Regions from separate parts of the Streptomyces sp. A01 genome, predicted to be linked through region 1. Evidence: riboswitches for the same ligand, from Rfam matches in the RefSeq annotation. Region 1 holds a riboswitch; each other region holds the start of a gene.
What was found. A riboswitch is a leader RNA that binds a small molecule or an ion and turns the genes downstream of it on or off. The one in region 1 is predicted to bind cyclic di-AMP.
Positions count from the first base shown of each region.

Region 2: linked by a shared signal. The riboswitch ahead of AC5P1B_RS02290 (C40 family peptidase) and the one ahead of AC5P1B_RS24905 (transglycosylase family protein) in region 1 are both predicted to bind cyclic di-AMP.
Region 3: linked by a shared signal. The riboswitch ahead of AC5P1B_RS19045 (transglycosylase family protein) and the one ahead of AC5P1B_RS24905 (transglycosylase family protein) in region 1 are both predicted to bind cyclic di-AMP.

Region 1 is NZ_JBWLKN010000020.1:26,393-36,656, reverse strand. It holds gene AC5P1B_RS24930 (NAD(P)/FAD-dependent oxidoreductase) at 1-258, opposite strand, end outside; gene AC5P1B_RS24925 (Ppx/GppA phosphatase family protein) at 786-1,772, opposite strand; gene AC5P1B_RS24920 (DUF501 domain-containing protein) at 1,769-2,323, opposite strand; gene AC5P1B_RS24915 (FtsB family cell division protein) at 2,489-2,947, opposite strand; gene eno (phosphopyruvate hydratase) at 3,153-4,439, opposite strand; gene AC5P1B_RS24905 (transglycosylase family protein) at 4,780-5,493, opposite strand; cyclic di-AMP (ydaO/yuaA leader) riboswitch at 5,497-5,672, opposite strand; gene AC5P1B_RS24900 (transglycosylase family protein) at 5,949-6,980, opposite strand; gene AC5P1B_RS24895 (cytochrome P450 family protein) at 7,129-8,385, opposite strand; gene AC5P1B_RS24890 (hypothetical protein) at 8,426-8,728, shown strand; gene AC5P1B_RS24885 (DUF6479 family protein) at 8,958-9,425, opposite strand; gene AC5P1B_RS24880 (nucleoside triphosphate pyrophosphohydrolase) at 9,676-10,264, opposite strand, start outside.
Region 2 is NZ_JBWLKN010000001.1:549,353-559,616, forward strand. It holds gene AC5P1B_RS02245 (NsdA family TPR-like regulatory protein) at 28-672, shown strand; gene AC5P1B_RS02250 (DUF397 domain-containing protein) at 721-939, shown strand; gene AC5P1B_RS02255 (WhiB family transcriptional regulator) at 1,163-1,453, opposite strand; gene AC5P1B_RS02260 (hypothetical protein) at 1,516-1,692, opposite strand; gene AC5P1B_RS02265 (type 1 glutamine amidotransferase domain-containing protein) at 2,106-2,663, shown strand; gene AC5P1B_RS02270 (SpoIIE family protein phosphatase) at 2,756-4,546, opposite strand; gene AC5P1B_RS02275 (alpha/beta hydrolase) at 5,068-5,787, opposite strand; gene AC5P1B_RS02280 (hypothetical protein) at 5,799-6,179, opposite strand; gene AC5P1B_RS02285 (hypothetical protein) at 6,888-7,493, opposite strand; gene AC5P1B_RS02290 (C40 family peptidase) at 7,725-8,198, opposite strand; cyclic di-AMP (ydaO/yuaA leader) riboswitch at 8,203-8,355, opposite strand; gene AC5P1B_RS02295 (SAM-dependent methyltransferase) at 8,632-9,663, opposite strand.
Region 3 is NZ_JBWLKN010000013.1:46,700-56,963, forward strand. It holds gene AC5P1B_RS19025 (RNA polymerase sigma factor SigF) at 1-171, opposite strand, end outside; gene AC5P1B_RS19030 (S1 family peptidase) at 279-1,550, opposite strand; gene AC5P1B_RS19035 (sigma-70 family RNA polymerase sigma factor) at 2,059-2,676, opposite strand; gene AC5P1B_RS19040 (AAA family ATPase) at 2,861-3,400, shown strand; gene AC5P1B_RS19045 (transglycosylase family protein) at 3,516-4,700, opposite strand; cyclic di-AMP (ydaO/yuaA leader) riboswitch at 4,708-4,903, opposite strand; gene AC5P1B_RS19050 (DUF2690 domain-containing protein) at 5,220-5,510, opposite strand; gene AC5P1B_RS19055 (hypothetical protein) at 5,998-6,156, opposite strand; gene AC5P1B_RS19060 (GlxA family transcriptional regulator) at 6,927-7,871, opposite strand; gene AC5P1B_RS19065 (MBL fold metallo-hydrolase) at 7,966-8,559, shown strand; gene AC5P1B_RS19070 (M55 family metallopeptidase) at 8,739-9,566, shown strand; gene AC5P1B_RS19075 (Rossmann-fold NAD(P)-binding domain-containing protein) at 9,655-10,264, opposite strand, start outside.

The DNA.
Region 1 (10,264 bases):
GTCGATGGTCGTGACGCGGCCGGTGAGGACCTCAGCCTTGGGGAGCACGCGCCGCAGCGGGACCACGACGTGGCGCGGGGAGATGCTGCCGGCAGCTGCTTCGGGAAGGAACGGCTGGTACGTCATGTACGAGCGCGGGTCGACGACCGTGACGGTCGCCTCGCCGTACCGCATCTTCTTGAGGATGCGGCGTGCCGCGTACAGACCTACGTACCCACCGCCTACAACGAGGATTCGGGGACGCTCCGTGGTGCTCATGTTTCGAGTATCCAGCACCCAAAGGGGGGTTGCTCGTGAGCCCCTTCACAAGCACTGTGACGGGATCTGCTACACTCCGCCGCCCTCGTGATCCACGCCATACCCGGACAGGGGAACCAAGGGTCCGCGCGGGCCGTTCCTCACCCCTGCTGATCAGGGCTTGCCATGCTACCCGCGAGTAGACCAAGGGGTCTGTCCAGCGGTCTGTATCTCGTCCTTAACTCCGCCGAAACCTCCCAACCCAGGGCCGACGGCGGCACCAGGGCGGGGAAACGGGCCCAAACGGTCCCGGCACGCGACCACCAGGCTCTTTTTCATGTGAAGGATTTCACGAAGTTTCTTGGCGGCACACCGTCAGACACGCTCAGGGACCCCCGAGACCCCTCCCGGAAAGGGCTCCGGGCGGCCGCCACAGCAGCCGAGGTGTCACACGTCGGCGCCCGCGCAGGTCCAGGCGATGCCGTCCAGGCTCGCCCATCCCGGGGGACAACCCCCGGACCCCCGGCCTGACACCCTCGCCACTGCGGTCAGACGCCTTCCGCCAACGTGTAGGCGATCCCGTCCAGGATGTCGTGTTCGCTGACGACCACTTCCCGGGCGCCGCTGCGCTCCATGAGCGTGAGCAGCACGAGGGCACCGGCGCCGATGACGTCCACGCGGCCCGGGTGCATGACGGGGATGGCCGCGCGTTCCGCGTGGGTCGAGGTGAGCAGGCGCCCGGTGACCTCATCGACCTGGTCACGGGAGACGCGCGCGTGGTGGATCGCGGTGGAGTCGTACTCCGGCAGGCCGAGGGCGATGGCCGCGACGGTGGTGACCGACCCGGCCAGGCCGACGAGGGTGTGGGGGCCGCCGTCGGCGCGGCGGAGCGGCACGGTCTTCTCGACGGTGTCGATCGCCGCCTCGACATCCGCCCTTATCGCGGCGATCTGACCCAGTGTGGGGAGTCCCTGCTCGGGCACGTGCCCACTGCCGTCGGCAAGGTGGCGCTCCGTCATCCGTACGCAGCCGATGTCCACGCTGCGCGCCGCCCGCACATGCTCGTCCCCGACGACGAACTCCGTCGAGCCGCCGCCGATGTCCACCACGAGGTAGGGCGGCGACAGATCCCGACGCCCGGTCAGCTCCTTGGTGGCCCCGGCGAAGGAGAGTCCGGCCTCCTCGTCGCCGGTGATCACCTCGGGTTCGACGCCCAGGATGTCCACCACGCCGCGCACGAAGTCGTCGCGGTTGGAGGCGTCGCGGGACGCCGAGGTGGCGACGAAGCGCAGGTGCGGCCCGCCGTCGGTGTCCACTCCCAGCTCCCTGATGATTTTGGCGTACTCCCGGCACGCGGCGAACGTGCGCTCCAGCGCCTCGGGGGCGAGCCGCCCCGTGCGGTCGACGTCCTGGCCCAGCCGGACGATCGTCATCCGGCGGTCCAGTTCGACCAGTTCGCCGGTGGCCGGGTCGGCGTCGGCGACCAGCAGCCGGATGGAGTTCGTACCGCAGTCGATGGCGGCGACACGCTTCACTCGCTGTCTCCCTCGTCAACCGGCGCGGACGCCGGTCCGCACGGAGTCACGCACGGACCCTTCCTCCACCACTCGGGCAGCAGTGCGACGGCCTCGTCACCCAGCGGGTTGACGCCGGGCCCGGCCGCCAGCGAGTGCCCGACGAGCACGTGCAGGCACTTGACCCGGTCCGGCATGCCGCCCGCGCTGGGAAACCCTTCCAGCACCTCGATGCCGTCGCGACGCGCGATGTAGTCCTCGTGCGCGGCGCGGTAGGCGGCGGCCAGCTCCGGGTCCGCCGCCAGGCGCTCGGTCATCTCCTTCATCACGCCGTTCGCCTCCAGCGTGCCGATGGCCGAGGCGGCCCGGGGGCACGTCAGGTAGTACAGCGTCGGAAACGGCGTGCCGTCCTCAAGGCGGGGGGCCGTCTCGACCACGTCGGGCTGACCGCAGGGGCAGCGGTGCGCGATGGCGCGCAGCCCGCGCGGTGGACGGCCGAGCTGCTCCTTGAACGCGGCGATGTCCGCGTCGGTGGGCGCGGTGGGTTCGGTCTTCGGAGGAGGCGTGTCCATGCGTGGAGGGTTCTCTTCGGTTCGTGGGGCCGCGGGCGGCCGTGCGGTGGTCGGGTGCGGTGGTGGGTGCCACCGATAGGAGCCTGCGGCTCGTACGGCGGCTGCTGAGGATCTGTGGCGCGGGGGCTGCGGCGGTCCGGGAAGGGCAGGCCGGGCGGGGCCCGGTCAGCGCTGCGCGTCGGCCGCGTCCACCCCTTCCCAGACATTGCTGTACCAGGGCCGGTCGGCCGCGCTCCGGTCGTCGCGGCGCTTGGCGTCGCCGTCCGCCTCGCCCAGCATGCTGTAGCCGGTCTCGCCCGGCCGCAGGTAGTGCAGATGCTCGCGGGCCTGCTGCTCGATGTACGCGGGGTCCTCAAGCCTGGCCTTGCGGTCGCGCAGCTTCTCCACGTCCTCGCGGGCCTGCTCGGCCTGGCGCCGCTGGTCGGCGATGTCCGAGCGCTGCGAGACGTACTGCCGTATGGGATAGGCCAGTGCCACGACGAGCGAGCAGACGACGAGCGCGAGCAGCGCCGCGCGGCCGGTCAGCCGGCCACGGCGCGGCGACCGGGCGCGATACACCCGGGCGGCGGCGTTCTCACCGAGTGCCTTGAGCCTGGTTGCGGTGGAGAACCGGTCCGCGGGCACGTCTCTCCTTCGTTCCCTGCTGCATCCCTGCGTGCTGGCACGGTGCGCTGCCGGACGGCCGGACCGCCGCCAGCACACACGTACGTCCCCGGCCACGGTACGGGACCGGGGCCGGGGACGGACGGAAAAGCGGCTGCGCCGGGCGAATGGCCACGCCGCGCTCACCGCGCGAAGCGGATCTCCGCGCCGCGCTTACGGGCCGTGCTTACTGCGCGAAACGGAACCGGGGGAAGGCGCTGCGGCCCGCGTACACGGCCGCGTCGTCGAGGATCTCCTCGATGCGCAGCAGCTGGTTGTACTTGGCGACACGCTCGGAGCGGGCCGGGGCGCCGGTCTTGATCTGGCCGCAGTTGGTGGCGACGGCAAGGTCGGCGATGGTGACGTCCTCGGTCTCGCCGGAGCGGTGCGACATCATGCACTTGAAGCCGTTGCGCTGGGCCAGCTCGACGGCGTCCAGCGTCTCGGTCAGCGAGCCGATCTGGTTGACCTTGACCAGCAGGGCGTTGGCGGTGTCGCTCTCGATGCCGCGCGCCAGCCGCTCGGGGTTGGTGACGAACAGGTCGTCGCCGACGATCTGGACCTTGTCACCGAGCTCGTCGGTGAGGGTCTTCCAGCCGTCCCAGTCCTCTTCGTTGAGCGGGTCCTCGATGGAGACCAGCGGGTACGCGTCGACCAGCTCGGCGTAGTACGCGGTCATCTCGGCGGCGCTGCGGGACTTGCCCTCGAACGCGTACGCGCCGTCCTCGTAGAACTCGGAGGCGGCGACGTCGAGCGCGAGCGCGATGTCCTGGCCGGGGGTGTAACCGGCCTTCTTGATGGCCTCAAGGATGAGGTCGAGGGCCTCGCGGTTGGAGTCCAGGTTCGGGGCGAAGCCGCCCTCGTCGCCCAGGCCGGTGGAGAGCCCGCGCTCCTTCAGCACGCCCTTGAGGGTGTGGTAGATCTCGGCGCCCCAGCGCAGCGCCTCGGAGAAGGACTCCGCGCCGATCGGCGCGATCATGAACTCCTGGATGTCCACATTCGAATCGGCGTGCGATCCGCCGTTCAGGATGTTCATCATCGGGACCGGCAGCAGGTGGGCGTTCGGGCCGCCGAGGTAGCGGAAGAGCGGCAGGTCCGACGCCTCGGAGGCGGCGTGCGCGACGGCGAGGGAGACGCCGAGGATGGCGTTGGCGCCGAGCGAGGACTTGTCCGGCGTGGCGTCCAGGTCGAACATCGCCTGGTCGATCAGCCGCTGCTCGGTGGCGTCGTAGCCGACGAGCTCCGGGCCGATCTGCTCGATGACGGCCAGCACGGCCTTCTCCACGCCCTTGCCGCCGTAGCGGGCCTTGTCGCCATCCCGCAGCTCAAGGGCCTCGAACTGGCCGGTGGAGGCGCCGGACGGCACGGCAGCACGGCCGGTGCTGCCGTCGTCGAGGCCGACCTCGACCTCGACCGTGGGGTTGCCTCGCGAATCGAGGATCTCGCGAGCTACGACGACGTCGATGGACGGCACGAGCGGTCTCCTTCGTGTGGGTCAGACGCTTCTGCAGCACGAGCCTAACCGGCGCTGGGACGTCCGCCTGCCCTTCGCCCGCCCGACGAGACGGTAACGAGGACAAAAACACAGATCACGGGGCGAACGACATGCCCGGCAGGCTGTCGACGCCACGACGGACGAGCGGAGGCGAGCCCAGGCGAGCGGGCTGGCGCGCACGGTGAGTGGCCGGGCTGCGCGAGTGGCCGGGCACGGCGAGCCGAGAACCGAGGAGCCCCGCCACGGTGCGCTCGGGGGAAGGCGCACCGGGGCGGGGCGGTCTCGTACCCCTCCGGCCTGGCGGGGAGGGGACGGGGGATCAGCTCAGGCGGAGCTGCTGGCCCGGGTAGATGAGGTTGGCGTCGGAGACGACGTCCTTGTTGAGGTCGTACACCTTCTCCCAGCCGCCCTTGACGCCCTCGGCCTCGGCGATCTTGGCGAGGGTGTCACCCGACTCGACCTTGTACTCGCCGTCACCCTTCTTGATCGTCTTGGGGGCGGCGTGCTTCGGGGCGGCCTGCTGCTTCGGGGCAGGCCGCTCGGGAGCGGTCTGCGGCGCGGCGTGCTTCGGGGCGGCCTTGGGCTGCGCCTGCTGCTTGGGGGCGGCCTTCGGGGCGGCCTTCTGCTGGGGAGCGGCCTGCTGCTGCGGGGCGCTGGAGCCGCCACCCGAGGTCAGGTTCACGCCGCACTTGGGCCAGGCGCCCTTGCCCTGGCTGGCCAGGACCTTCTCGCCGACCTGGATCTGCTGGGCCTTCGACGCCTTGTCGGCGGTCGGGGCGTAGGCGGTGCCACCGTGCGCGGCCCAGGTGGAGGCCGAGAACTGCAGACCGCCGTAGTAGCCGTTACCCGTGTTTATCGACCAGTTGCCGGTCGACTCGCACTGCGCCACCTGGTCCCACTGGTCGGTGGTGGCGGCGGAGGCGCCAGTGGCGCCTATCAGCGGCACGGCGACGGCCGCACCGGCGACACCGGCGAGCGTGGCGATACGGACGGCCTTGGACGGACGGCGGTGCTTACCCTTGGAAATCAGCATGTTTTGATTCCTCACCGACGCCTACGAGGTGAGCTGTCGGGTTCGGGCCATGTGAGTTGCCCGGCCGCGTGCATTGATCACACATGGCTTCACCCCTAGCCCTCGGGCTCCGCGTTGAAACGGGCCGTTCGGGCGCTTACCTGTGGTTCCCCCGCTCCTGCCTTCGGCGCTTGACGCGTCGACTTCCCCCCGGCCGTCGGCAGGATTCGGCGTGACGACCAGTGGCGCTCACGGTGGTGAGCGATGACGACGGTAAACACAGGAGGCCGGGGCACTCAAACCCCAACATCCCTGGAAACTAAGCCGTGTTTGCCGCCAAGGATTTCACATCTCCGCAGGTCAGGAACCTCACGCGAAGATCGGACAAGGCAGACACGCCCTGATTCCGAAGAGACTCATGTCTCACTTTCACGTAACGGATATTCCTGCCCGAATGGAGCAGCCCGCAGGTCCCGTCAGTTTTTCTCAGGAACCGTCAGTTCCAGGCTCTGACCTGGGAGGATGAGGTCGGGGTCGGCGCCGACAACGCTCTCGTTCGCCTCGTAGAGCGCGGGCCATCCACCGGGGGTCTCGTGCTCTTCCGCGATAGCTGACAGCGTGTCACCGGAACGGACGACATGGTCACCGTCCGCCGACTTGTCCGTACGTCCCGGATCGCCGCGCTCCCCGGTGCCGCGGTCGGCGTGCCGCCCGCCGGGCCGCGCCTCGTCGTCCGCCGGGCCCGAACCGGGCTTCTCCGCCTCCGGCCCGGTGCCGGGCTCGCCGCGGTGCTTGCCACCGCCCGTGCCGGGCTCCGTCCGGCCATCGCCGGGCTTCTCGGGCGAAGTCCTGTCCGGGGCCTCGTCCTCGGGAGTCTCCCGCGACGGCTTACCGGACTCCTCGCCCGGCGACTGACTGGGTGACCCGCTCGGCTTGCCGTCCGGCTCATCACCCGGCTTCTCGCTGGGCTTGGGCTTGGGCTTCGCGGTGCCGCTGGGGATCTCGGTGGGCTCGGCCTCGTCCGGCTCCCCCTCGCTGGGCGTGGGGGTGGGAGTGGCGTCAGGTTCGGGCGTGGCCGACTCGTCGGGGCTCTGCGAACCGGTGTCCCCGGGGTTGATGTCCGGGATCTCCCCGTCCTCGGTCAGCCCCGCCGTGCGCGCGCAGCCGCTCCAGGCCACCGGGCCCCGGTCGGCGAGGATCAGCTCGGCGATGGATATCTGCTGCGAACGGCTCGCCAGGTCGGGCCGGGGTGCGTGGTCCGTGCCCCCGTAGAGCTGCCAGGCGTCGAGGGTCAACTGGAGGCCGCCGTAGAACCCGTTCTCGGCGTTCGCGCTCCAGACGCCGCCGCTTTCGCAGTCGGCGACCCGGTCCCACGTCTCGGTGTCAGCCGCCACGGCGCTGGTGGCGCCCAGCAGCGGAAGGGCGATTCCCGCTCCGGTCACCCCCGCGGCGACGATGATGGCCGGAGCCTGACGGGGGCGGCGGTGTCTGCCGTGGCCGGATCGCATGCGGTTGCCTCTCGTGTGGCAGTCGAGTCGGTCGAGTTGACGGTCGAAAATACTGCCGACACAGGATCATCACAAGCTGATGTAGTGGAGGTCACGCCAAGATCACACAACTGACGCTTCGTCACCCTGGCCGCGCCGGGGGCCGGTCTCACTCATGGGAGTCGACCGGTCGCGCACCGGTGCCGAATTCGACCGGAAGCGTACGCAGCCCCCGCATGATGAGCCCGCCGCGCCAGCGCAGTTCGTCGGGTTCGGCAGCGAGCCGAAGGTCGGGCAGGCGCGTCAGGAGGGTGGCGAGGGCCGTCCGTGCCTCGATGCGGGCCAGTGGCGCGCCGACACAGTAGTGGATGCCATGGCCGTAGCCGAGGTGCTGGTTGTCGCGGCGACCGAGGTCGAGCGTGTCGGGGTCGGGGAAGCGCTCGGGGTCGCGGTCGGCCGCGGCGAGCACCACGAGCACCGGGTCCCCCGCGGCGACGCGCTGCCCGCCGAGCGTGAGCGGTTCGGTGGCGAACCGCCACGTCGCCAGCTCCACCGGCCCGTCGAAGCGGAGCAGTTCCTCGACCGCGGAGTCGAGCAGCGCGGTGTCCCCGGCCGCGAGGGCGCTCTGCAGCCGCTCGCGCTGCCCCGGGTCGCGCAGCAGCGCGTAGACGCCGTTGCCGATCAGGTTGACGGTGGTCTCGAAGCCCGCGAAGAGCAGAATGAAGGCCATGGCGGCGGCCTCGTTCTCGTTCAGGTGCTCGCCGTCGTCGCTGGCCTTGATGAGCCCGGAGATCAGGTCGTCGGCCTCCCCGAGGCGCAGGGACTCCCGCTTGCGGTGGATCAGCTCGGCGAGGTAGGTCCGCATCTTCTTGACGGACCTGGCCACGCCGCCGCGCGGGCCACCGCCGTGACGGATCATCATGCCCGCCCAGTCCCTGAAGTCGTCCTGGTCCTCGCGGGGAACGCCGAGCATGTCGCAGATGGCGTAGATGGGGAGCGGGAAGGCGAACTCGTGGATGAGGTCGGCGCTCCCGCGCTCCTGGAAGCCGTCGATGAGCTGATCCGTCAGCTGCTGCACGCGCGGGGCGAACTCGGCGGCGCGGCGCGGGGTGAACGCCTTGGAGACCAGCCGCCGCAGCCGGGTGTGGTCCGGCGGGTCGATGTTGAGCAGGTGGGTCATCAGATCGGCGCCTCGCTCACCGGGGATGCCGACCCGGCCCCTGGCGTGCGCCGACTCGCTGTGGTGCCCCGGGTTCTTCGACAGCCGCCCGTCCGCGAGCGCCTGCTTGGCGTCGGCGTACCGCGTCACCAGCCACGCCTCGACCCCGCTGGGCAGCGCCGTCCGGTAGACGGGGGCGTGCTGGCGCAGCCACGCGTACGCGGGATACGGGTTGGCCGCGAACTCCCACGTGAACATCTCGGGCATGCCGCCACCCGCGGCGCCCGGCCCACCGGCCCCTCCGGGCGTGACCGGGCACCCGCCGGGGGCGGGGCTGGAACGGGGGCTGTCCGCGGGCGCGGGGCTGGAACTGTCCGCGGGCGCGTCGGCCGGGGCGGGGGCGACACCGTCCGGCGCGGGGCTTTCGGGGGCCTGGGGCGCGGGGCCGTTCGCGGGCGGCTCCGGCGCCGGGCTCTCGGGTGCCGGACTCCCCGGCGGCTCCGGCGCCGCCGGGCGCTCAGGCGGGGTGCGGTCGCCCCCGGGCATGGCGGCCGAGCTGGTGGCGTCGTCCTGCGGCTGCGGGGCCGCGAGGCCGGGAGCGGCGGGCTGAGAGGTAGCGGAGCGCGAGGTGGCAGGACGCGGCGCGACCGGGCGCGGGGTGGCGGGCTGCGGCATGGCCGGGGCCGGGGCGGAGAGCGTAGCGGGGGTGGGCAACGGGGACGGCGGGGGCGTGGCGGCGTTCTCTTCGGGCACCCTCAGACGCTACTCGTCCCGCTCCCCCGCTCCGTCCCTCCACCCCGCTCCGTCCCTCCGTCCCTCTGTCTGCTGGGCGGTCCCGCTCACCTGCCTCGCCCCTGGCGCTCCTGGCCCTCCTCCTCACCCGGCACGGGCCGGGTGCCCTCGTTTCCGTGGTCCTTGAATTCGTACGGCATCATGCGGCGCCCGCCCTCATGCGGCACCTCATCAGGCTCGCGGTGCTGGGTGATGTACCCGATCTGCTCCCCGTCCTCCTGGTGGCCGGGACCATGATCAGGCGGGCAGTTGCCCCTGCGGTACTCCTCGGATGTCTCCCACGCCCCGGAACGCGGCTGCGGCTCCATGGTCGGCTCGGGTTCGCGTTCTCGTCGGCGCAGTCCGTACACCACGGCAAGGATCAGCACGGCGACAATGGCGAGCCCGGCGACGAAGGGGCCGATGCCGACCAGGTGGTCGCGTTTGAGGGCCAGCTCGACAACGGTGTCAACGGCGGAGTCGACGGATGAACCGGTGGGGTGACCGGTGGCTGCGGCCATGCTCTGAATGTTCATGCGCCACGAGTACCCCCCTTGATGGTGGTCAGTCGGCTCGTGCGGCCGAATGGCTCATGCGCCGCGGGGCCCCTGACCAGGGGCACTGCCGCCGCGGCCCGCCCGCACCGCCGTCCGGCCCGAATCCGCAGCCCCGGCCCCCGCCGCCGCACACCCGCGAACCGTCCCATGACCGGCAGCCGCCACGACGGGGAATCCGTACGACGGGGCGACCGTCAACGACGCGGAATCCGGGACACCGGCACAGCCGTCACGACGGGGAATCCGTCGGCCGCTCCGCCGCGCGGATCGCGTCGCGATAGGTGCGGGCGGCCGCGCGCAGGGCGGTCTCCGGGTCGACCCCGTTCGCCTCGGCGCGCACCGCCAGCTCCAGCAGCTCGTAGCCGACAGCGGACACCTCAGCCGCCCCGGACGCATCGAGCGTCCCATGGGCCTCATCCGTGACTGCGGCAGAACCAGCGGTGGGACCAGGAGTGAGCGGGACGGTCAGCCCCGCCACACGCGCCCGGGAGGCCAGCTTCGCGGCCAGCGCCAGCGCGGGCTGCGCCATCGGAATGCCCTCGGTGACGGAGTCGCGGCCCTTCTCGGTCGCCTTGGTCCGCAGCCAGTGCGCCTTGACGTCGTCGGGGGTCTTCGCCGACTCCCCGCCGAAGACGTGGGGGTGGCGGTGGATGAGCTTGTCGACAATCCCGGCGGCGACGTCGTCGATGGCGAACGGCTCCTCCGGGTCGTCCTCGGCGATACGGGCGTGGAAGACGACCTGGAGCAGGACGTCGCCCAGTTCCTCGCGCAACTCCTCCCGGTCGCCCGCCTCGATGGCCTCGACGAGTTCGTACGCC
Region 2 (10,264 bases), on a different contig from region 1:
CGGCCCCTTGGCGCCGGGAGTCCCCGCATAGATGGTTTCCCCCGCCACGGGCAAGCCCAAAGCCGCCATGGCCAAAGCCATGGCCAAAGCCGTGCCCTGGGCCCGCGTATGCGGGCCTTCCTCGCCAGGCAGCAGGCCCGCGCCGCCGCTGAGAGCGGCGACCGGGCCACGGCCCTGCGGTGGTTGAAGGAGGCCGAGGTCGCGATGGACAGGGCGGAGCCGCGAGCCGAAGCGTTCGGCTCCTCCCTCCAGTCGTCGCTGAACCACCACATGGGTCAGTTTCTGTACGAGCTGGGCGACACGGCCGGGTCTGTCGACTCCGTGGAGGAGTCCTCCCACCTGCGCGAGCCGGTCTACCGCCGGAGCCGGGTCCGCTACGGCGCGTTGCTCACGGAACGGAAACTCGGAGTCGGCCGACTCGACGAGGCGCGCGCCGACTGGCATCGGGTCCTGGGCGACTACGCACACGTCCAGTCCGGCCGCTGTGATGACCGGTATCACGCGATGATGGCCGCCATCCGCCCGTGTGTGAAGAACGCGCACACCGGTGAGCTGTACGAACGCGCCGACCGTCTGACAGCCGCCCCGGCACCACCTACGCGCGGATCAGCTTCAAGTCATCCTGGGTTCATCGCCTGCATCGCCTGGGCAGCAGCACGTCATGCGGAATAGGTTGAGCTGCCTGTCCCCGTCAGATGCTCCAAGCAGGAGGACGGAAACGTGGCCAGAGAGTCAGCGTTACCGGTCAGCCCATGGCGCAAGAGCTCCTACTGCCAGCCTAGCGATTCCTACCGCACAGAGGTTGCCGATTTCTCCGATGGTGTCGGCGTCCGGGACTCCAAAGACCCTGACGGACCGACACCGCGTTTCGCACCCCAGGCTTGGGCCGAGTTCCTCATCGCAGTGAAGACCGGCGATCTCACACAGCTCTCGGCGTGACCACCCGCAAGATGTTCAGCGTTGGAGGAGCGAGCCCGTCCCCGGCACGGCGCGTGCGGACCCCAACCCCGCGGTCGCCTCATGCGCGCGTGGCCCGTGGCCGACGAGCGTGACGACATCGGCGGGTAGGACTGCGCGCACGACACTTCAGGGCGACGGGCAGGAGGGGGTTCATGGATACGGGGAGTGTCCCGAGCCTCGGTGTGCGGACGGCCTCGGCCCCTCACCGCTCGGGCGGCTGTCCCTCCCGGTGGCGCCGGCGTTCGCGTTCCGCGCGGAGCAGGTCCTGGCGGTCCGCTTCGCCCGTACCGCCCCACACGCCGTGGGTCTGGCCGGTGCGTACGGCCCAGTCCAGGCACATCCGAGTGACCGGGCAGCGGGCGCAGACGGACTTGGCCGCTGCTTCCTGCTGCAAGCCTCGCGGACCCACCACGCCGACGGGAAAGAATAACTCCGGGTCCTCGTGAGCGCATTCGGCGCGTTGCCACCACTCCTCGGCGGCGCCGAACGTCATGTCCGTGGTGTCGCTCCCGCGGGGGCCGGGAGCCCTGTTCGAACGTGTGACCGGCACAGCCATCAGTCCTCGCCGCGCACGATGTGCGGTTCCAGCGGAAACTCCACACAGGTCCGCAAGCGCTCGGCCTCCGGCCCGGCCGCCTTGGGCGACGGCGTACGACTGGCATGCTCGGCTGCTGACGTGGCCTTGGCGTCCTCTTCGTCGTGGCTGGGTGCCTGGCTCACGTGATCGGTCACGGCCCTGTCTCCCTACTCCCACTGTTCTCAAGTGCTGCCCTGGCGATGTGACGGGCCCGGTATGGCGCGATAGCCCACGCGAACCGGGTCCCCCGTTGTTTCCGCCGCAAACGGGAAAGGACCCGAACGGCAGAGCCGCAGCCGCCCTGCTGGGCGCCGAGTTGCTCCTGTTGGCCGAGCAGCGCGCACAGGGAAGCGAGCGAGGAGAACCAGCGGACGGGCCGGGAGAGACGGGCGGATTTGACAGGGCCGGACTGGGTGCGAGCCTGGAAAGGCGACGTCCGTCCCGACGGCGAACGGGCTGAGCCGTACGAGTGAGCCCGGCCCAGCCGCCGGCGGACGAGAACCAGCCGACGTCAAGCAGTGTCAACGACGCGCCCATGACCATGACGACGACCCTGAGGGACGAGCACATGGCACACCACCTCCGCGGCCAGAAGGTCGCGATCCTGGCCACCGACGGCGTCGAGCGAGTGGAGCTCGAAGGACCACGCGGAGCCCTCCAGGGCGCCGGGGTCACGGCCGAGGTCATCTCGGTCCACTCCGGGGAGATCCAGGCCCGCCAGGGAGACCTCGACCCGGCGGGCACGATTTCCGTGGACGGGCTGGTCGCCGACGCGTCCGTCGACGACTACGACGCCCTGATCCTGCCGGGCGGCACGATGAACCCCGACCAGCTGCGCATGAACAAGGACGCGGTCGCCTTCACCAAGAGGTTCGTGGACAGCGGCAAGCCCATCGCGGCCATCTGCCACGGTCCGTGGACGCTGGTCGAAGCGGACGTGGTACGCGGCCGCCGTCTGACCTCCTGGCCCAGCATCCGCACCGACCTGCGCAACGCCGGAGCCGACGTCGTCGACGAAGAGGTCGTCATCGACGGTCAGTTCATCACCAGCCGGTCACCCGCCGACCTCCCGGCCTTCTCCGTGGCCATCCTCGAACAGCTCGCCAAGGCCCAGCAGCAGGGGTGACGGGGGACAACGCCACCGCGGCGGCCGTACGCCGGGTGAGCGCGGCCCTCGCCCCCGCCCGCACTCCGGGCGCGCGCCGTGGGGCCGCGCTCTCAGCCGGTCCCGGCTCGTTCGCCCGCCGAGGCCGGGATGTCCTGTTCCGCCCAGACGACCTTGCCGGTCGCCGTCCGGCATGAACCCCAGCGGCGGCACAGCATGTTGATCAGCTGGAGCCCCCGGCCGCCCTCGTCGTGGAGCGACGCGTGCTGGATCTGCGGAAGGTCGGGCCCCGTGTCGGAGACCTCCACCACGAGCCGCTCGTGCTGGAGGAGACGCAGCCGGCCCGGGCCGCCGCCGTAGCGCAGCGCGTTGCCGACCAGCTCGCTCACCACCAGTTCGGTCACATCGGCGAGGTCACCGAGACGCCAGATGTCGAGCTGTTCCCTGACGTACTTACGCGCCGTTCCCGCCGCCGAACCGTCGCCCGGCAGGTCCCACATCCGTAGGGCCGTCCCTGGTGTCGACCGCCGCGCCGCCGCCACCAGCAGCACCGCTTCGTCGAACCGGGCCCGTCCGGCCGGCGCCAGGTCGCTGAGGGCGCATGAGTCGAGTTCGGCGAAGCGCATGTCGGCGGCGGTCTTGAGCAGCCGCTCCAGCTGGCTGTCGATGTCCTCCGTACGCGACTTGACCAGCCCGTCGGTGTACAGCACCAGCCGGCTGTCCGGGGTGACCGTCAGGCGCAGCGCGTCGTAGGGGATGACACCGGCACCGATCGGCGCGCCGACGGGCACCCGCACATACGAGGCTTCGCCCTCGGTGGTGACCAGCAACGGCGGCGGGTGCCCGGCACTGGCGAGTGTGAAGCTCGCGTCGGCCGGGTCGTAGACCGCGCACAGACAGGTCGCGATCTGGTCTTCCTCCAAGTCGCGGGCGGCCAGGTCCAGCCTGGCGAGCACCCGGTCCGGCGCCATGTCCATCGCCATCAGGGTCCGGCCGACGGCGCGAAGCTTGCCCATGGTGGCGGCGGCCGACAGGCCGTGGCCCATGACGTCCCCGACGACGAGCGCGGTCCGGCCACCGGGCAGCGACGCGACGTCGTACCAGTCGCCGCCGACACCGCCGGGGTCGGCGGTCGGCGCGTACCGGTGGCTGACCGCCAGTCCGGGCGTGTGCGGGGTGGCGCGGGGGAGGAGGCTGCGCTGCAGGCTGACGACGTGTGCGCGTTCACGTTCGTACAGCCGGGCGTTGTCCACGAACAGGGCGGCCCGTTCCGCCAGTTGGGAGACGAGGGCGACGTCGGTCGGGGAGAAGGCGGGCCGGTCGCCGGTGCGGATGAAGTCGGCGGCGCCCAGCAGCACCCCACGGGCGATCAGCGGCACCACCAGGTAACTGTGCACTCCCGCCGCGCGCAGCTGCGCCGCCGCGCTGGTGGTGGGTGCCACGCGCTCGAAGTCCGCCGCCGCGATGGTGCCGACGAGCACGGGCTCGCCGGTCGTCAGGCACTTCGTGGCGTACTTGTCCGCGCCCGTGGAGCTGAGTTCGCCCACCGGGTCGGGTTCGAGCGAGTCAAGACCGTCGATCGCCGCGACGCCCATCGCCCGGGTGGCCGGGCGGTCGGCCCGGCCCGGCCGGGCGCCGTCCTCGCCGTGCAGCACGGACTCCAGCAGATCCACGGCGGCGCCGTCGGCGAGCCGGGGGACGCAGAAGTCGGCGAGCTCCTGCGCGGTCGTCAGGAGATCGAGGGAGGTTCCGATGCGGACGCTCGCTTCGTTGAGCCAGGTGAGCTCGTCGCGTGCGCTGCCGTCCTGGGCAGCGCTGTCGCGCGCGGTGAACCGGTCGGAGAGTGCCGTGGTGAAGCGGCGTACGGCGCTGGGCCGCACGGCGTTGTTCCGGCCGTGCTCCACGTACGTCTCCTCCACATCCGCCGTCGCCCCGCGTTCTACCCCTCATGCCGCGCGGAAACCGCTGACTCTAGCTGGTTGTCCTGGCGTCGGGAGTGGCCTGGCAGGTGCCCAGTTCACCGCCGGTGCCGAGGAGTTCGGGCGGGCCGGACCTGGAGTGCTCCCGGGCGGGCCCGTGCGGGGAAGAGGCGGGAAGCGGGTGGCGGGGGCGCGGCGCCCAGGGTGGGGCGGGCGGCGGGAAGGGTCCGCGTGCCGTGGCGGCCGCGGGCCGGGCTGTCGCGATGTCCGCACCGTGTCTCGCACCTCGTGATGACGTTCCGCGCTGCCAGGGACGGCGCGCGGACCAGCCGGCGTGGCGGTGACCCCTGCCGGGGCCATCGTCATCACCGGCGTCGCTGGTCGCCGCGCCCAGTGCCCTGACGCTCTCCGTTCCCTGCTGCTCTCCACCGTCACTCTATGGGCGTTTCGCTCTGCTGGCACCCGGGCGTGACCGCACGTTTCACGCCAGTCGCCAGGGGCCCGCTTCAGCCCGTCGGCGCCGGAAGTTCCGGACCGTCCGCCTCCGGCGCGGACAGCGCGTTGTCCACCACAGTGGGCAGCGGGGTCAGGCCGAGCAGTCCGGTGACCACCCGGGTCGTCAGCGAGTGCCAGGCGTTCGCCCGGCGCAGCATCGCGTGATCACCGCCGGGCAGCAGGAGCGCGCACGCCTGGGCGCCCGCCTCCCTGGCCCGCGCGGCCAGCTCCCGCGACCCGCTCGGCGTCGTCACCCGGTCCCGGTCGCCGTGGAGCAGCACGACACGCTTGCCCGCCAGCTGCGCCACCGGTTCGTCGTCCGGGCACCACGGCGCGAGGCCCACCACCGAGTGGACACTGGGGTGCGCGGCGGCTCGCAGGGCGGCGCGGCCGCCCATGGAGTGCCCGACCAGGACGACCGGCAGGGGGCCGTGGAAGGAGCTGAGTTCGTCCAGGGCACGCTGCGCGTCCTGAGCCGCGTCGTCCCGCTCGCCGTTCCAGCCGCGATGGCGGTAGCGGACGACGCCGAGCGCTATCGGATGTTCGGCGGTGGCGCGCGCGATGGCCCGGGCGAACGGCCGCATCCGGGCACTGGGCAGATTCAGCGACGGCGGCGGCTCAAGACCGTCCTCGCGCCCGCCGTGCAGCAGCAGCACCGCGGCGCGCGGCGGTATGGCGGGCGGGCGCAGGACCAGGGCGGGAGCCACGGCGGTGGCGTCGCGTACGAACACGGCGCGGGGCCTCATCGCCGCCCCCGCCGGGAAGAGGTGAGCAGACCGGCGACGGACAGGGCGCCCCAGCCGACGGAGACGGCGACCGCCATGACGCGCCGGTCCCGGTCCGGGAGCGTCAGGCCGAGCAGCGCCGCGTCACCGAAGTCAGCGGCGATCCGCAGCGCGGTGGCGGTCCGCAGCGCCGGCCCCTCGGGCGCGACCACCATGGCGAGTCCACTGGCGGCGTCCCGCCACGCCAGTGGGCGCAGCGAGATCCGGGTGGCCGACCGGACCTGGCCGTCGTCGTCCGCCAGCCCGGAAGGCCGGGCCAGCAGGTCAGGCCACGCCGTCACCGCCAGGCCGTAGAGCGCGGTCGCCGCGCCCACCGTTCGCAACAAAGCCACCCGCATCGTCCGCATCACCCTCTCGTGCCCGCTCCGGACCGGCTGCCGCGGGCAGCCGCCGCCGACCGTCACTGTCACACCGTACGTGGAGCCGATCACGGGCGGAGGCGGGCGGGCCGGTGGCGCCCCAGCCACCACTCTCGTCGCGCTGCGGAGAGCCGGAAGCCGAGGAGCCGAGGAGAGCCGGAAGGAGTCAGAGCGCCGGACGGGTTGGTCTCAGGGCGCCCGGGACCGCTGCCGTCGCGGTGTCGGGCTGTGGGGCGTCGCGGAAGGCACGGGTGTGCGCGGCGGGGCAGGCCGGGGGCGCGGGGGAGGCCGTCCGGCTACTGGAGGCACGGGTGCGGACCAGAGACCAGCGCGGTCGCGCGGCGGTGACGGGGAACCAGAGCAGAGGGGCCCGGGGGCGGCGCGTATGACGCCGTGGGAGCCGGAGCCCGGACGAGGCCGGTCATCGCCCGCGGGGGCTCAGGCCCCTGCCGCTGAATCCGCAGGGCAGCGGCCGCCGGCCTGGTCGGCGGGGACTGACCCCGGTGCCGCCGGCAGCGCACTGCGCGTCGGCGGCACCGGGGAAGCGGGACCCGCTACGGTCCTCGGAACCCGCTACGGTCTGTCAGCGGCCCGTGGCCGGGGGCCCGCAGACCCAGGCCGCGCGGGCGCGGGCGCCCGTGTCCCGGCCTTGGTGGGCGGCGGCGCACCCGCCACGAGGCGCGCTCACTACTTGGGGGTGACCAGCGCGTCGGGGTCCCTGGGGGCGTTCTTGGCCAGCTCGGTGGACGCGTTGAGGGTGAACAGCTTCTGCCCCTTGCGGAACGGCGACATCTGGAACGTCTGCTTGAACAGGTCCTCGCCCTGCTTGGTCAGCGTGGTGGGGACGTTGACGGCCCGCAGTTCCTTGCGCGTGAACTGGACGTTCTCCCGTCGGATGGCGTACTTCAGCAGCTTGGTGGACTGCGGGGCGGCTCCGTTGACGGAGGACTTGACCATGGTGCGCGGGGCCTTGTCCACATGGTTGACGATCTTGTTGAGTTCGAGGCGGTCTTCCCGGTCGTGGAAGAGGATGCCGCCGCTCAGCCGGGAGCTGGTCTTGGTGCCCTCGTGGATCGGGAAGGCCACGCACTCCCGGTGCTTTCCGGCGAGCCGTGCCTCACCGGTGGCGACCATGGAGATCCCGCGGTCGGCGAGCCGCTGGGCGGCGTCGCCGCGCAGGCAGAGGCTGGCCTCGGCGTTGAGCGGAACAGTCGCCTCGTTGGCTTGGGCGGGCGCCATCGTGCAAGCCATCGCCGCCGCCGCGATGGCAGCGCCCGTGGTACGTCGCAACATGACTAGTCCTTTTGGTCCGGGCCGTCCGCGGTCAGGACGGCACGCAAGGACAACGGCGCGCCTCACTTTCGGGTGACGTATTCGCGGCAAGGATCACTCGCCTTGGTGAGTGTGCGGGCCGTGTGCGAGTCCTCACGCGCGGCCGCCGCCTCCGCTGGAAGCGAAGGCGGCGGTCACCGCTTGGCCGAGCGGCCCGTCAGCCGTCCTGCTCACCCCCGGCTGACGCGTACGTCATCGCACGCGGCCGTACCAGACGTTCTTTGTCCATATCCTTTCCTTACGGACCGACTTGCCCGGCTTGGGCGCGTGCCAGATGGTGTTCTTCCCGGCGTAGATGCCGACGTGGTAGACGTTCCGGCCGGAGTGGAAGAACACCAGGTCGCCGCTCTTGCGGGAGCGCGCGGACAGATGGCGGGTCTTGTTGTACTGGGCGGCCGCGGTGCGCGGCAGCTTCTTCCCCGCCTTCTTGAACGAGTAAAGCGTCAGGCCCGAGCAGTCGAACCGGCTCGGACCTGTCGCCCCGTACTTGTACGGGGCCCCCTTCTTGGAAGCTGCGACCTTCAGGGCCTTGCCCGCCGGGGTGGCCGCTTCGGCTTCGGTGGTCAGCGCCGGTACCAGCGCTGTGCCGACCAGGAGCGCCGCAGTGAGTGCGGACGCGGTGCCGAACCGGGAGGCGGGCAGGGGTATGTGTGCATGCGTGGACATGCGAGAGCCCTTCGTCATCCGCCTGCGAAAGATGACCTGTCGGGTTCGGGCTGGCGAAGTTGCCCGGCCACATGCGTGGCTTCACCCCAAGGGCCACCGCGTTCGTGGCCCGTCGTGCTTGGGTCTCCCGTTCCTGCCAATTCAGTGTTGTGCGTTCCAGGGCCCGGTACGGCGGCAGGACTCGGCGTCCGCCCGGGCCGCCCCGCCATGGTGACGAGGGCTTGGTAGTGCCGGTTAGGGATTTTGCGTCATGAACCAACCAGACTCAGAGCTGAAACGGTCTTTTGTGAAGTTCTTCACCCCGGCCCTCGTCACTCGGTGTTCGCGCCCCGCTCACCTCGCAGCCTCCCATTGGCCCCGCTTGACCTGCGGAAACCAACCCCGGCCACGAGGCGCGGCGGGCGTCATGCCTGGTTGGGACGTCGACGGAGAGTCAGGAGGGCGCGGGGGCCGGATTGGTGCCGACGAACGCGCGGAACTGCTCGGCCGGGATCAGCCGGTGCGCCGCGACGTCGGTGAACCCCGCGCTCTTCAGCTGACCCACCAGCTCTTGCGGCTCCGGCAGCGGGCCGCCGAAATCGGTGTACTCGCACCACATGTTCAGCATCTGGGAGCCCAGGCTCCCGCCTTGGCAGCCCGTCGTCAGCAGCAGCCTGCCTCCGGGCGCGAGGAAGGAGCGGGCCCGCTCCAGGATCGCGACGCGGTCGGCCACCGGGAAGTAGTAGATGTTGTTGTGCAGCGTGACGAGGTCGAACTCCGGCTCGGTCTCGAACGTCCGCAGATCGCCCTGCCGGACTTCCACCCGGTCGGCGAGCCCCCACTCCGCCAGCTGGGTGGTGGCCTGCTCCACCACCTCGCTCTGCAGATCGATCGCCAAGGCGGTCAGCTTCGGGTTGAGGGAGGCGGCATGCCGCACGTAGGTGCCGCTGCCGCAGCCGACTTCGAGCAGCCGGAGCGGAGCGGCGCGGTCCACTACGAGCCTGATGGCCTCCTGGACGGCCGGCTCCAGCGCCCGGGACGAGCGGGCGATGAGCGCCCCGTCCTGGTCGGCGTAGGTCAGCCGCCGCCCGTCACGCAGCATGGTGGGGGCGTCCAGCAGCATCGGGGCGTGAAAGCGCAGCAGCTGGTCGATGATCGCGGCGAAGGCGTCCTGCTCGGCGCGCGCGAGCTCCTTCGCCGTACTGCTCCGCAGTCGGTACCGGCCCTGCCGGTAGCCCAGCTCGCCGAGGTGGACGCCGATGTCGAGCCAGACCCGCAGCAGCTCCTTGTCCTTGCGGACGTCGAGTTCGTCGGCGAGCGTGGCGACGTCGCAGGGGCTCGCCGCGAGCTGCTTGAGCACACCGTTGCTCGCCGCCGAGGCCAGGAACGAGGTGCGGTAGACCGGTGTCAGGCAGTTCTTCGACAGGCGCAGGGTCAGCGGAAGTTGACGGTTCCTCACCAGCTTGATGACAGTCCTGATCTTCAAAGGAAGTTTCCTCACGTGGGGTGGTTGTGAGCAAGGCTCGTGCGATGTGGTGCGCCCGAGGGGGCGTCGGCCGGACGGCCTGTCGCCTGTCAGGCCGTGACACGTTCGGGGGACAGCCGCGGACGGCCGGTACGCCGCCGCGCCGGTGCGAGATTCGCGTGACCGACGTCGGCTGACTGCCATCCGCAGCTCCGCGTTTGTTCGGTCTACGCTCGCCAGGCGCCTCCTTCTATCAGGTGAGCCGTCGCCCTGCCGAGCCCACCCGCCCGCCGGGCGCGGCCGGAAACGGGCCGGAATCCCGCCAGTGGGACACGGCAGCCGGACTCGCGCGCCCGGTCCGCCACTGATCCCCGGCCGCCCGCGCCGTGTCGCGCGCACCCTGCCCCCTCGCGCCCTTACCGCTGCTCACGGGCCCGTCCTTGGCGTTCGCTCTCCCGTGCGTCAACCGCGCGCGATGGTCTGTGGAGGTGACGGGACGCCGGGCGAATGGTGCGTGCACACTGCGTTCACCCCCTTGCTTCATCGGGAGTGCCCGCGTCACCCCATCGGGCTAATCGCGACCGGTCGGCCCTGTTGTGGATCTCCGCTCCGTCCGCGCAGT
Region 3 (10,264 bases), on a different contig from region 1:
CTGGTATGCCTGTGTGCCCTCTTCCAGCACGGCCAGCCGCTCGAAGAAGAGCTTGGAGATCGAACGGGCGTCCTTCGGCGCGAGCTTGTGCGGCTCCGCCACCTCCGGCAGGCACCCGTCCCTGGCCACCGTCGTACCAGCCGCCGCTGCGGACCTCACCGGCGTCGTCATGAGACCTCCCGGGAATCGTGGCGTCGACCGACACCCTTCATGGACGACCGCCGCATACCCCGCGTCACCGGATTCATGTCCCCGTGCGATGTCCCCGTGCGGGTGGCCTACTCCGGTGCCGAGGCGTCACCGCTGCCCGCGCCGTCGTCACCGAGCACGGCGCCGGTGGCTTGGAGGACCGTGGACACCGGCTGGAAGAAGGTCTCGCCACCCTGTGTGCAGTCGCCGCTGCCGCCGGACGTGAGTCCGACCGCCGACTCCCCGGAGAACAGGGAGCCGCCGCTGTCACCGGGCTCCGCGCACACATCGGTCTGGATGAGGCCGTTGACGATGTCACCGTTGCCGTAGTTGACCGTGGCGTCCAGGCCGGTGACCGTGCCGTCCCTGAGCCCTGTCGTGCTGCCCGCTCGCTGTACGACCAGGCCCACACTTGCCTCGACGACACCGGTGATCTCCTGCGAGGTGCCGTCCTCAAGGCTGACCGTGCTCGGCGCCTCGGTGGCCGGGTCGTCGTAGGCCACCACGGCGAAGTCGTTGCCGGGGAACTGCGATTCCACCACCGTGCCCAGCTGCTCGTTCCCCGCCTGGTCGGATGACCAGGTCGGCGAGGCGTTGCCGCAGTGGCCCGCGGTGAGGAAGGCCGGCGCTCCGTCCAGTGTGACGTTGAAACCGAGGGAGCAGCGAGCGCCGCCCCCGAAGATGGCATCGCCCCCGGCCGCAGCGGTGCCGCTGCCCGCCTCCTCGCCCCCGGTGTCCCGCCCGGCGTCCTGCCCGGCGTCCTGCCCGGCGTCCGTCCCCGCGCCTGACCCGGCGCCACCGCGCGGGCCGCTCGTGCCGCTCGTGGCCCCGTGACCGTCGTCGAACTGTTTGAACTCCCCCGCCGACCGCTTGACCGTCACCGCTGAGCCCATGCGTTCCGTTGTCCTGATCAGTGTCGACAGCTCGGCGGAGTCCACTGTTCTGTCGGCTGTGACCACGACCTTGTTCGCCTTCGGGTCGATCGACCAGGCCGTGCCCGGCATGGCGGCCGAGTGGCGCAGGGTCCGCGTGGCCGACCGCAGTGTGCCCATGCTGTGCTCCACGGTCTTCGGCACCCCGCCCTTGGCGCGCACTTGGCGGGCGGCGTCCTCGTCGAGCACGTTGACGACCACCCGGCGCGTGCTGACGTCGTAGTACCAACCCGCCACTTCCTTCCCCATGTCCGAGGCGAGCCCTGACGCGAGCCGCACAGCGGACGGATAGGTCAGCGTCCTGGGCGTGGGGGCCGCCTGGTCCGGGGTGGCGTCGGCGCGCGGAAGCAGGACAACCGCTGCCACGAGCGCGCCAGCCGCCGTCCCGGCTATGGCTCCGCTTCGCTTGTTCACATGTCGGTGACTCAACTCCGGCCTCCTGTCGGGAGTACGTACGGCACATACGGGAACGTGTGCCGCGTCCGCAGCGACCAGATGCGCTGCTCGCCAGACGGTACGGAGCACGCGGGTCCTCGTTTCGTGGCTACTCAAGGTGCGATGAAATTCCCCTGAGCGCCGCGCGGGGCACGTAGGATTCCCCGGCCCATGGGCGACGCACCCCGCGTAGGCCCGCTGATACGAACACGCGCCGCGACAGCGGCCAGGCGAGGCTGGGGCCCCAGGCCCAGCACAGAGATGTGCCCCGTCAGGGGCGCGAGGAACCGCGCGACCATCCACAACGCACCGGCACACCACAACGCACGGACAGGGTCTCCCCCAGCACACTCCGCCGAAGGGGCCCAGCCCAGCACAGGGATGCGCCCCACCAGGGGCGCGGGGAACCGCGCGACCAACCACAACGCAACCCGCACCCGCACCCGCACGACACACCGACAGGAGCCCCCCGGCGCCCCCAGCACGATCCGCCGGACACGGCCTACGCGGGCAGCGCCCCGGCCTCGGCCGAGCGGATCAGGCGGGCGAGCTCCGCGCGGGCGCGGGCCACCCGGGACCGTACGGTGCCTATCGGGCAGCCGACCGCCGCCGCCACCCGCCCGTAGGGCAGCCCCAGCAGCTGCGTGAGGATGAACGCCTCCCGCCGGGAGGCGTCCAGGGTGTCCAGGAGGTCGAGCAGCGCCACGCCCTCCTCGAACCCCGGCAGTCCAGTCGGCTGGGCGTGCTCGGCGACCGGCACCCAGTCGGCGGTGTCGGCGACCGAGGGCCGTACGGAGGCGGAGCGGTAGCGGTCGACGAGCACCCGGCGGGCGATGACCCGCAGCCAGGTGCGGGCACTTGAGCGCCCGGCGAACCCGGGAAGACTGCTCAGAGCCCGTAGGTACGTCTCCTGGGTGAGGTCGTCAGCGCCCGGGACGTCGCCGCTCAGCCAGGCGACGAACCGCCAGGTGTCGCGATGAGTGGCGCGTACGAACCGTTCCGCCGCCTCCGCGTCACCGCCGCGCGCCTCCAGCGCCCAGCGGGTCACCTGCTCGTCGCTCTCCCCAGCGCCCCGCTCCCGGAGGCGCCGCACGGGTCGCGGTACGTCTGCGGTGTCCACGTCGGCATGGTGCCAGCCGCCGCCCCGGCCTCCGCCTCGCTGACCAATCCTTGTCGGGATTGCCCATTCGCCTTGCCAACTGCCTGGCCATGGGCTGCGCCCCCGCACCACCGGCCCAGCGTGGGCAGCCGGGATGTCGCGGGTTAGCGTGCCTGCTGACAGCGGCGGCGGAGGGGAGACATGCGTGATCGTCTGGGTGAACGGGGCTTTCGGCAGCGGGAAGACCACCCTGGTCGGCGAATTGCACCGGCGCTGGCCCGCGCCGTTGGTGTACGACCCCGAGCACGTCGGTTATCTGCTGCGGGAGATCGTGGACGTGCCGACCGGTGACTTCCAGGATCTCAGGCTGTGGCGGCGGCAGGTGGCGTCCGTCGCCCTCGGACTGGTCGAGGAGTACGAGCGGCCGGTCCTCGCCCCCATGACGCTGGTCGACCCGGGGTACATGGACGAGATCTTCGGCGCGTTCCGGGAGGCGGGAGTGGCTCTGCACCACTTCTTCCTCAAGGTCCCGCCGGAGGTGCTTGCCGCACGGATCGACGCGCGCGTGGTCGCGCCGGGGGACCCGGAGCGCGATGAGGCGGCGCGTCAGTGGGGGAAGGCGCAGATCGCGCGGTGCGCGGCCGCCGTCGACACCTTGCCCGCCGACACCGTTCTCCTGGACGGCGAACGGCCCGCGCACGAGCTGGCCGACGAGGTGCTGACCCTGGTCGGCGCCGACCGCTGACGATCGGCGAGTGCGGCCCCGGCCCCGGTCTCGGCCAACGAGAGTGCCCCTCCTCGCCACATGCGGCGAGGAGGGGCACTGGGACGTCAGGAGTGACGCGTGAGCCATAGTGGGCTCAGAGGTTGACGCCCTTGGCACGGAGGTAGGCGATGGGGTCGATGTCCGACCCGTAGCCGGCACCGCTGCGGACCTCGAAGTGCAGGTGCGGGCCGCTGCTGTTGCCGGTGCTGCCCGACAGGCCGATCTGCTGGCCGGAGGTGACCGACTGCCCGGCGGACACGGACAGCTGCGACAGGTGCGCGTACTGGCTGTACCTGCCGTCGGCGTGACGGATCACGACCTCGTTGCCGTACGCGCCGCCGGAAGCGGCGGAGACGACCTCACCAGCACCGATGGCCTTGACCTGGGTGCCGGTCGACACCGGGAAGTCAACGCCGGTGTGGTAGCCGCTGGACCAGCTGCCGCCCGACTGGTGGTACGGGGTCCCCAGGGTGGTGTTGGCCACCGGCGCGGTGAACCCGGACGACGAGGGCTGCTCGGCCTTGGCCGGTGCGGGCTTCGACTCGGCCTTCGGCGCCGCCGCCTTGGGCTTCGCCGCCTGCGGCTTCGGGGTGGCCGGGGCCTTGCCCTCGCCCGGCAGGCTCAGCTTCTGACCGGGGTAGATCAGGTCCGGGTCGGACCCGACGACGTCCTCGTTGGCGTTGTAGACGGCGCGCCAGCCGCCCTCGATGCCCTCAGCGTTGGCGATCTTGAAGAGGGTGTCGTGGGTCCGCACGGTGTACGAGTCGCCGTGTACGGGCTTCGCCCTCTCGGCGCGGGCGGCGGGCTTGCTGTCGGCCTTCGGCGCGGGCGCGGGACGCGCGTCGCGGGTCGTCGGGGCCTTCTCCTTGGTGCCGTTCGGCGCGATCTGGGGAGCCTCGCCACCAGCGGTGAGACCGGCCTTGCCCGAGCACACCGGCCAGGCGCCCGGGCCCTGGCTGGCCAGGACCTTCTCGGCGATGGCGATCTGCTGGTCCTTGGTGGCCAGGTCGGCGCGCGGGGCGTAAGCGGTGCCGCCGAACTCCCGCCAGGTGCTCTCGGTGAACTGCAGGCCACCGTAGAAGCCGTTACCCGTGTTGATGCTCCAGTTGCCAGTGCTCTCGCACTCGGCGACCTTGTCCCAGGTATCGACCGAAGCGGCGTTCGCCTGGGTCGCGCCCAGGAACGGGATGGCCAGACCGGCGCCGCCCGCGGTCAGGGCGAGCGAGATCCGCGCGAGGCGGCCGGTGGTGATACGGCGGTGGCGTCCACGACTAGACATAGGGGTGTTTCCTCTCCTATGCCTACGAGGTGAGCTGTCGGATTCGGGCTGGAGTTGCCCGGACGCACATTGCCGCGGCTTACGCCGCCTCGCGTCTTCACCCCTAGCCGTACCGCGAAAAGCACGGTCCGGCGCTTACCTGGTTCCCCCGCTCTTGCCGTGATCAGTCGAGGTTTCTCCGCGGCCGGCGGCAAGATTCGGCATTCCGGCTGCGGATTCCCGCCTGCGTTTCAGCGGGGCGCCAAAGTAAACACATGAATTTCTCCGCGACAAGCTTGATCAAGCAACTGGAGATCCACTACGGCACATTCGGGCGGCCCGACATCACGCTGTGCATGAGATCCATTTCTCACAGCAATAAGCGACCGCAGCGATCATCGATAAGTTTCCTGCGTACGGGCACGATTGACGATTGCCGAATTCAGACGGACGCACCGAGTAACAGGTTGCCTCGCAATTCAGTGAGCTGCGTCACTGGCGCCCGAGATGCCCCAATGGTCCGGTTTCGCGTCAGGTCCGCTAGCGCGCTCCAGGCGCCTGGAAGCACTGGCGCGGCGCTTTGCCCGCCGGGTCGAGGCACAGCCTCATGTCCCCCGGCCCGGCGGCCGGCGCCATCGGCGTGAAGCGGTAGCCGCGATCCGCGTACGCGTCATTGGTCTCCACCCGCTTCAGGGCGGTTCCCGCCACCGACATCGCTATCCGGTCCCCCTGCTCTCCCTGCACCAGCCGCCCCCACGCCGCCGCGCATGCCTCGCTGTACCGGATCTGCACCCGCCGCCCCCCGGCGGCCGCCTTGTCCAGCACCGTCACCGCCCGCCCCCATCCACGCACCCCAGCGCCAGCGGGTCCCCACCGTCGCAGGACTCTCCGTGGCAGGACTCTCCGTGGCAGGACTCTCCGTGGCAGCCGGGCGGCGCGGCCGCCGTCGGCGACCGCGACCGTCCGGCGGACGGTCGCCGTCCGCGCCGACCGCCGTCACGCTGATCACTCCAGCCGCGACGGCAGCCACCCCGGCGCAGCCCCCCGCCACCAGCACCGCCAGCCTGGGGCCCGTTCGCTCCCCCCGTGACTGCCCTGCGGCGCTCCCGGGCGGGGCGGCCGCGCGGCACTCGCCGTGCACGCCGTACCGCTCCCGTTCGGTACGGCGCCTCTCGCCCTCGGCCGTCAACCGGGCCCGGCCGCTCCAGGCCGCGTCCGCCAGTTCCCACAGCGCCACCAGCCGCCCGGTGGGCTCACCCGCCAGTCGGCACAGCGCGACCACGGCCTCCCGCGGCGGCGGCTTCTCCCCGCTGAGGTATCACGCCCATGACGACTTGCTGTACGGGGTCCTGGTCGCCAGGGAGGCGAGGCTGAGTCCGCTGCGATCTTTTAACTTGCGCAACTGAATGATGAGTTGCGCCACCCGGTGATCCAGAGAAGCAGGCAGTTCTTTCCAACGCGGCATGTTCCACTCCACACGCGTCGACATTCCTTGAGGCGCCGTGCCCCTATGCCGAGGACGACATCACATTCCCGCCTCCGGTTCCCACCGAGAAGCGGCCATTCTGGGATGCGAACACCGCCGATGTCCCAGCGTCGTCCCATCGCGGCGTCTCCCCGGGCAGCGTCCCAGCAGGTCAGCGCGTGGGACGACTCAGCGGCGACCAACTGGGCCTGCGGCTCTCGTCGTTGGCCGCCACGCCACGGCATCATCTGTGGTGCACACCGGACGGGGAGGAAAACGCACATCATGAACGTACGTAAGAGCCTCGCTCTGTCGGCGGCGACACCGTGCTCGGCGGAGGACTCGCCCTGACCCCGCTCTCCGGCGCGATCGCCGCGGAATCTACGACCCAGCCTCGGACAACCACCGCGGCCCAGGCCCAGCTCCCGGCAGGGGACGGGGTCGAAGCAGCCGCCAAGTGGCACCGCCTGTGGGGCCCCAGGGCGCATACGTGTGGGCCTCCTCGAAGTACTGATCCATCTGATCGGCGCCCACAAGCGGCAGCCTCCTGCGCACGGGGGAGAGACCCGACGCAGCCATAGGGGTCTCGCACGTCGTCCCGCCGGCCATCCGGCGGGACGGCGTGCTGTCGGCTGTCGGCTGTCGGCTGTCGGCTGTCGGCTGTCCACGGTAGAAGGCCCATGGGGCCAGGGACCGATCACCGATCAGGTAGGGCGGCAGCCGCATGTGACGGCGGCGGCGTACGCGAACGGCGCCGCCGCCCGTGCGGCTCGCGCTGTTCGCTACGGGGTGCGGGAGAAGGAGCGGCGGTAGGCGCGGGGCGGCACTCCCCGGCGGCGTACGAACTGTTCGCGCAGTACGGCCGCGCTTCCGTATCCGACCCTGCGGGCGATCTCCTCGACCGGCAGGTCCGTGGTCTCCAGCAGCTCCTCCGCACTGCTCAACCGCAGGTTGAGCAGCCAGGCGTGCGGTGTGGTGCCGGTCGCGGCAACGAAGCGGCGGGCGAAGGAACGCTTGCTCATCAGCGCGCGCCGGGCCAGCTCAGCGACAGGAAGCGGCTCGTGGAGATGTTCGCGCGCCCAGCCCAGCACCTCGGCGAGACGCTCGTCCTGGCAGTCCTCGGGCACGGGTGCGGCCAGGTACTGGGCCTGTCCGCCGTCGCGGTGCGAGGGCAGCACCAGGTCCCGGGCGATGGCGTTGGCTGTCGCCGCGCCGTACTCCCGCCGCAGCAGGTGCAGGCAGAGGTCGAAGCCCGCCGCTGCTCCCGCCCCCGTGATGATCCGCCCTTCGTCGACGTACAAGGACGCGGGTTCGACGGTGACGTCCGGGTGGCGGCGGGCCAGCAGGTCAGCGAACCGCCAGTGGGTGGTGGCCCGTCGGCCGTCGAGCAGCCCGGCGGCAGCGAGCGCGAACGCCCCGACGCAGTGGGCCGCGACCAGCGAGCCGCGCTCCTCGGCGGCCGCCAGCGCGTCAAGCGCGGCGGGAGGAGGCGGCGTGCGGAAGTCGGCCCAGGGCAGGGCGATCACCAGATCGGCGGCGGCCAGCCGGTCCAGGCCGTGCCCGATCGCGAGCGGCACGCCGAGGTCGGTACGGACCTGCCCGGGCCGGTCGGCGCACAGCGCGAAGTCGAAACCGGGCAGCCCCTCCCCGCGTGGGCCGAACACCTCGGCCACGATGCCGACCGCGAGCATGCCGACACCGGGCGGCGCGTAGGCGGAGACCGTCATGAAAGGAGGCACGCGGGCAGTGTGGCACGTTTCCTGCGATCAGTGGCAACAGGGCCACTCGTGCGCGGTCTTCCGGCCCGGAAAGCTTGAGGCCATGACAGACGCACCGCTCGGCCGCAGCGCCAGCTACAAGATCCTGACCACCGGCTACACCCTCTCGACCGGCCCCGGAGTCGCCGCGACCGTCTCCTACATCTCCGACGCGGGCCGCCATGTGATCGTGGACCCGGGCATGGTGGCGCACCGCGACCGCATCCTCGGCCCGCTGGCGGAGTCGGGGCTCGGCCCCGACGACATCACCGACGTGATCCTCAGTCACCACCACCCGGACAACACCATGAACGTGGGCCTCTTCGGGCAGGCCCGGGTCCATGACCACAAGGCGATCTACGAAAGGGACCAGTGGACCGACCGGGACGCCGAGGGCCATGAACTCACCGCGTCAGTGCGACTCATCCGCACCCCTGGACACAGCCCCGAGGACATCACGCTGCTGGTGGGCACGGACGCCGGTGTCGTGGCATTCGTGGGCGACCTGTGGTGGCGCCAGACCGGCCCGGCGGAGGACCCGGTGGCCCCGGACCGCGAGCTCCTGCGCGCCTCCCGGCTGCGGGTGCTGGCCGCCGCCGACGTGATCGTGCCCGGTCACGGCGCCCCCTTCCCGGCCGACGACACCGCACCGCGCTAGCCGCCCGGCATGTCCCGCTCTCCGGCGCGGCGGAGGGAGGGGCGTGCCCAGACGGCTGGGCTCGACCCATGGCGGAGGCTTTCGCCGTTGGCGACGAGCACCAACCCGCGTGCGGTGTCTGCCCGTCGCGCCGCCAAAAGTATCTTGCGCTGTGCCGGTGGTACGTACACTCCCGAGTCATGAAGGTGCTGATCTCTGTTGATATGGAGGGCATCTCGGGAATCGTGCATCCCACCGAGACGAATCCGGATCGCTACGACTATGAGCGGGGCCGGGCGTTGATGACGGCCGAGGCGAACGCCGTGATCGCTGGTGTTCTGGATGCCGAACCCACTGCCGTGGTGTGGGTCGCCGACGCGTACGGGCCTTTCCGGAACCTGCTGCCAGAGGAACTTGACCGCCGGGCGCGTCTGGTTCGTGGCAAGCCCCGCCCGCTGGGCATGCTCGGCGGGCTCGACGAGCACACCGACGCTGCTTTGTTCGTCGGCTATCACGCCCGAGCCGGTGGCGGGCCGGCCGTGCTGGCGCACACCATGAGCGACGCCATCCTCGACGTGCGGGTGGCCGGACGCTCCCTGGGCGAGATCGGTCTTAACGCCGCCATGGCCGGGCATTTGGGCGTGCCGGTCGTGCTGCTCAGCGGTGACGACATCGCCTGCGCCGAACTGGGTGATCTGGTCCCCTCCGCGGTGACCGTTGAGGTCAAACAAGCCCTCGGCCAGGCCGCCGCTGTCGCCCTGCATCCCGAAGAATCCCGGGAGCGGTTGCGCCGGGCGGCTGCCGAGGCCATCACGCGGCGTGCGTCGGTCGCGCCGCTGGCCATGGCCGGACCGCTTGATGTCGAGGTGGACCTTTCCGGCCCGTACATGGTCGATCTGGCGACACTCGTGCCGGGTGTCTCACGTGCGGAGGGCGGCCGTACGATCGCCTTCACCGCCGCCGACTTCGCCGACGCCTATCGGCTGGTCCTGCTGCTCGTGCAGCTCGCCGCTGTCAAACCCGGCTAGTGCCGTGGCCGCCTTGACGCTATCGGCCGTAGTGGTGAGGGAGTTGTCCGTCCCGGACACGTGGTCACGCATGGCGGGACCGGGGATGTCAGCTCCGGAGTCGGCCCATCTCCCGTTCCGCGAAAGCGCGAAAGCCGCGCGGCGGGTGGCCAGTGAGGCGCTGAACGGTGTCGGTGGTGCGGTCCTCGGCGCCTTCGGCGATGGCGTGGTCCATGCCTGCGAGCATCGCGGCGAACTCGGCGGGCATGTCGGCGGCCAGGCGGTGGCGCATCTGCTCGTAGGTCAGCTGACAGTGGGTGATGGTCCTGCCGGTGACCTGGGTGAGGATGGCGGCGATGTCTCCGTAGCTCAGCGCTTGCGGCCCGGTGATGACCAGGTCGGTGTTCGGCGACCGCGCCTCGGTCAGTGCGCGCACGGCGACGGCGGCGATGTCGTCGGCGTCGACGAACCCGACACGGCCCTCGCCGGCTGCCGTTCGGATGGTCCCGTCCGCTCGGATGGTTCGGGCGTGCGCGTGGTCGCCGGTGAAGTTCTGCATGAACCACGAGGGCCGCAGGACCGCCCATTGCGAGAACAGGCCGGGCAGGGCCTGGTGGACCTGACCCACGGCAGGGCCACCGGCGGGGATCGCCGACGAGCTGAGCAGGACCGCGCGGCGGACTCCCCCGGTGCGGGCCTGCCGGAGGAAGGGCAGCATG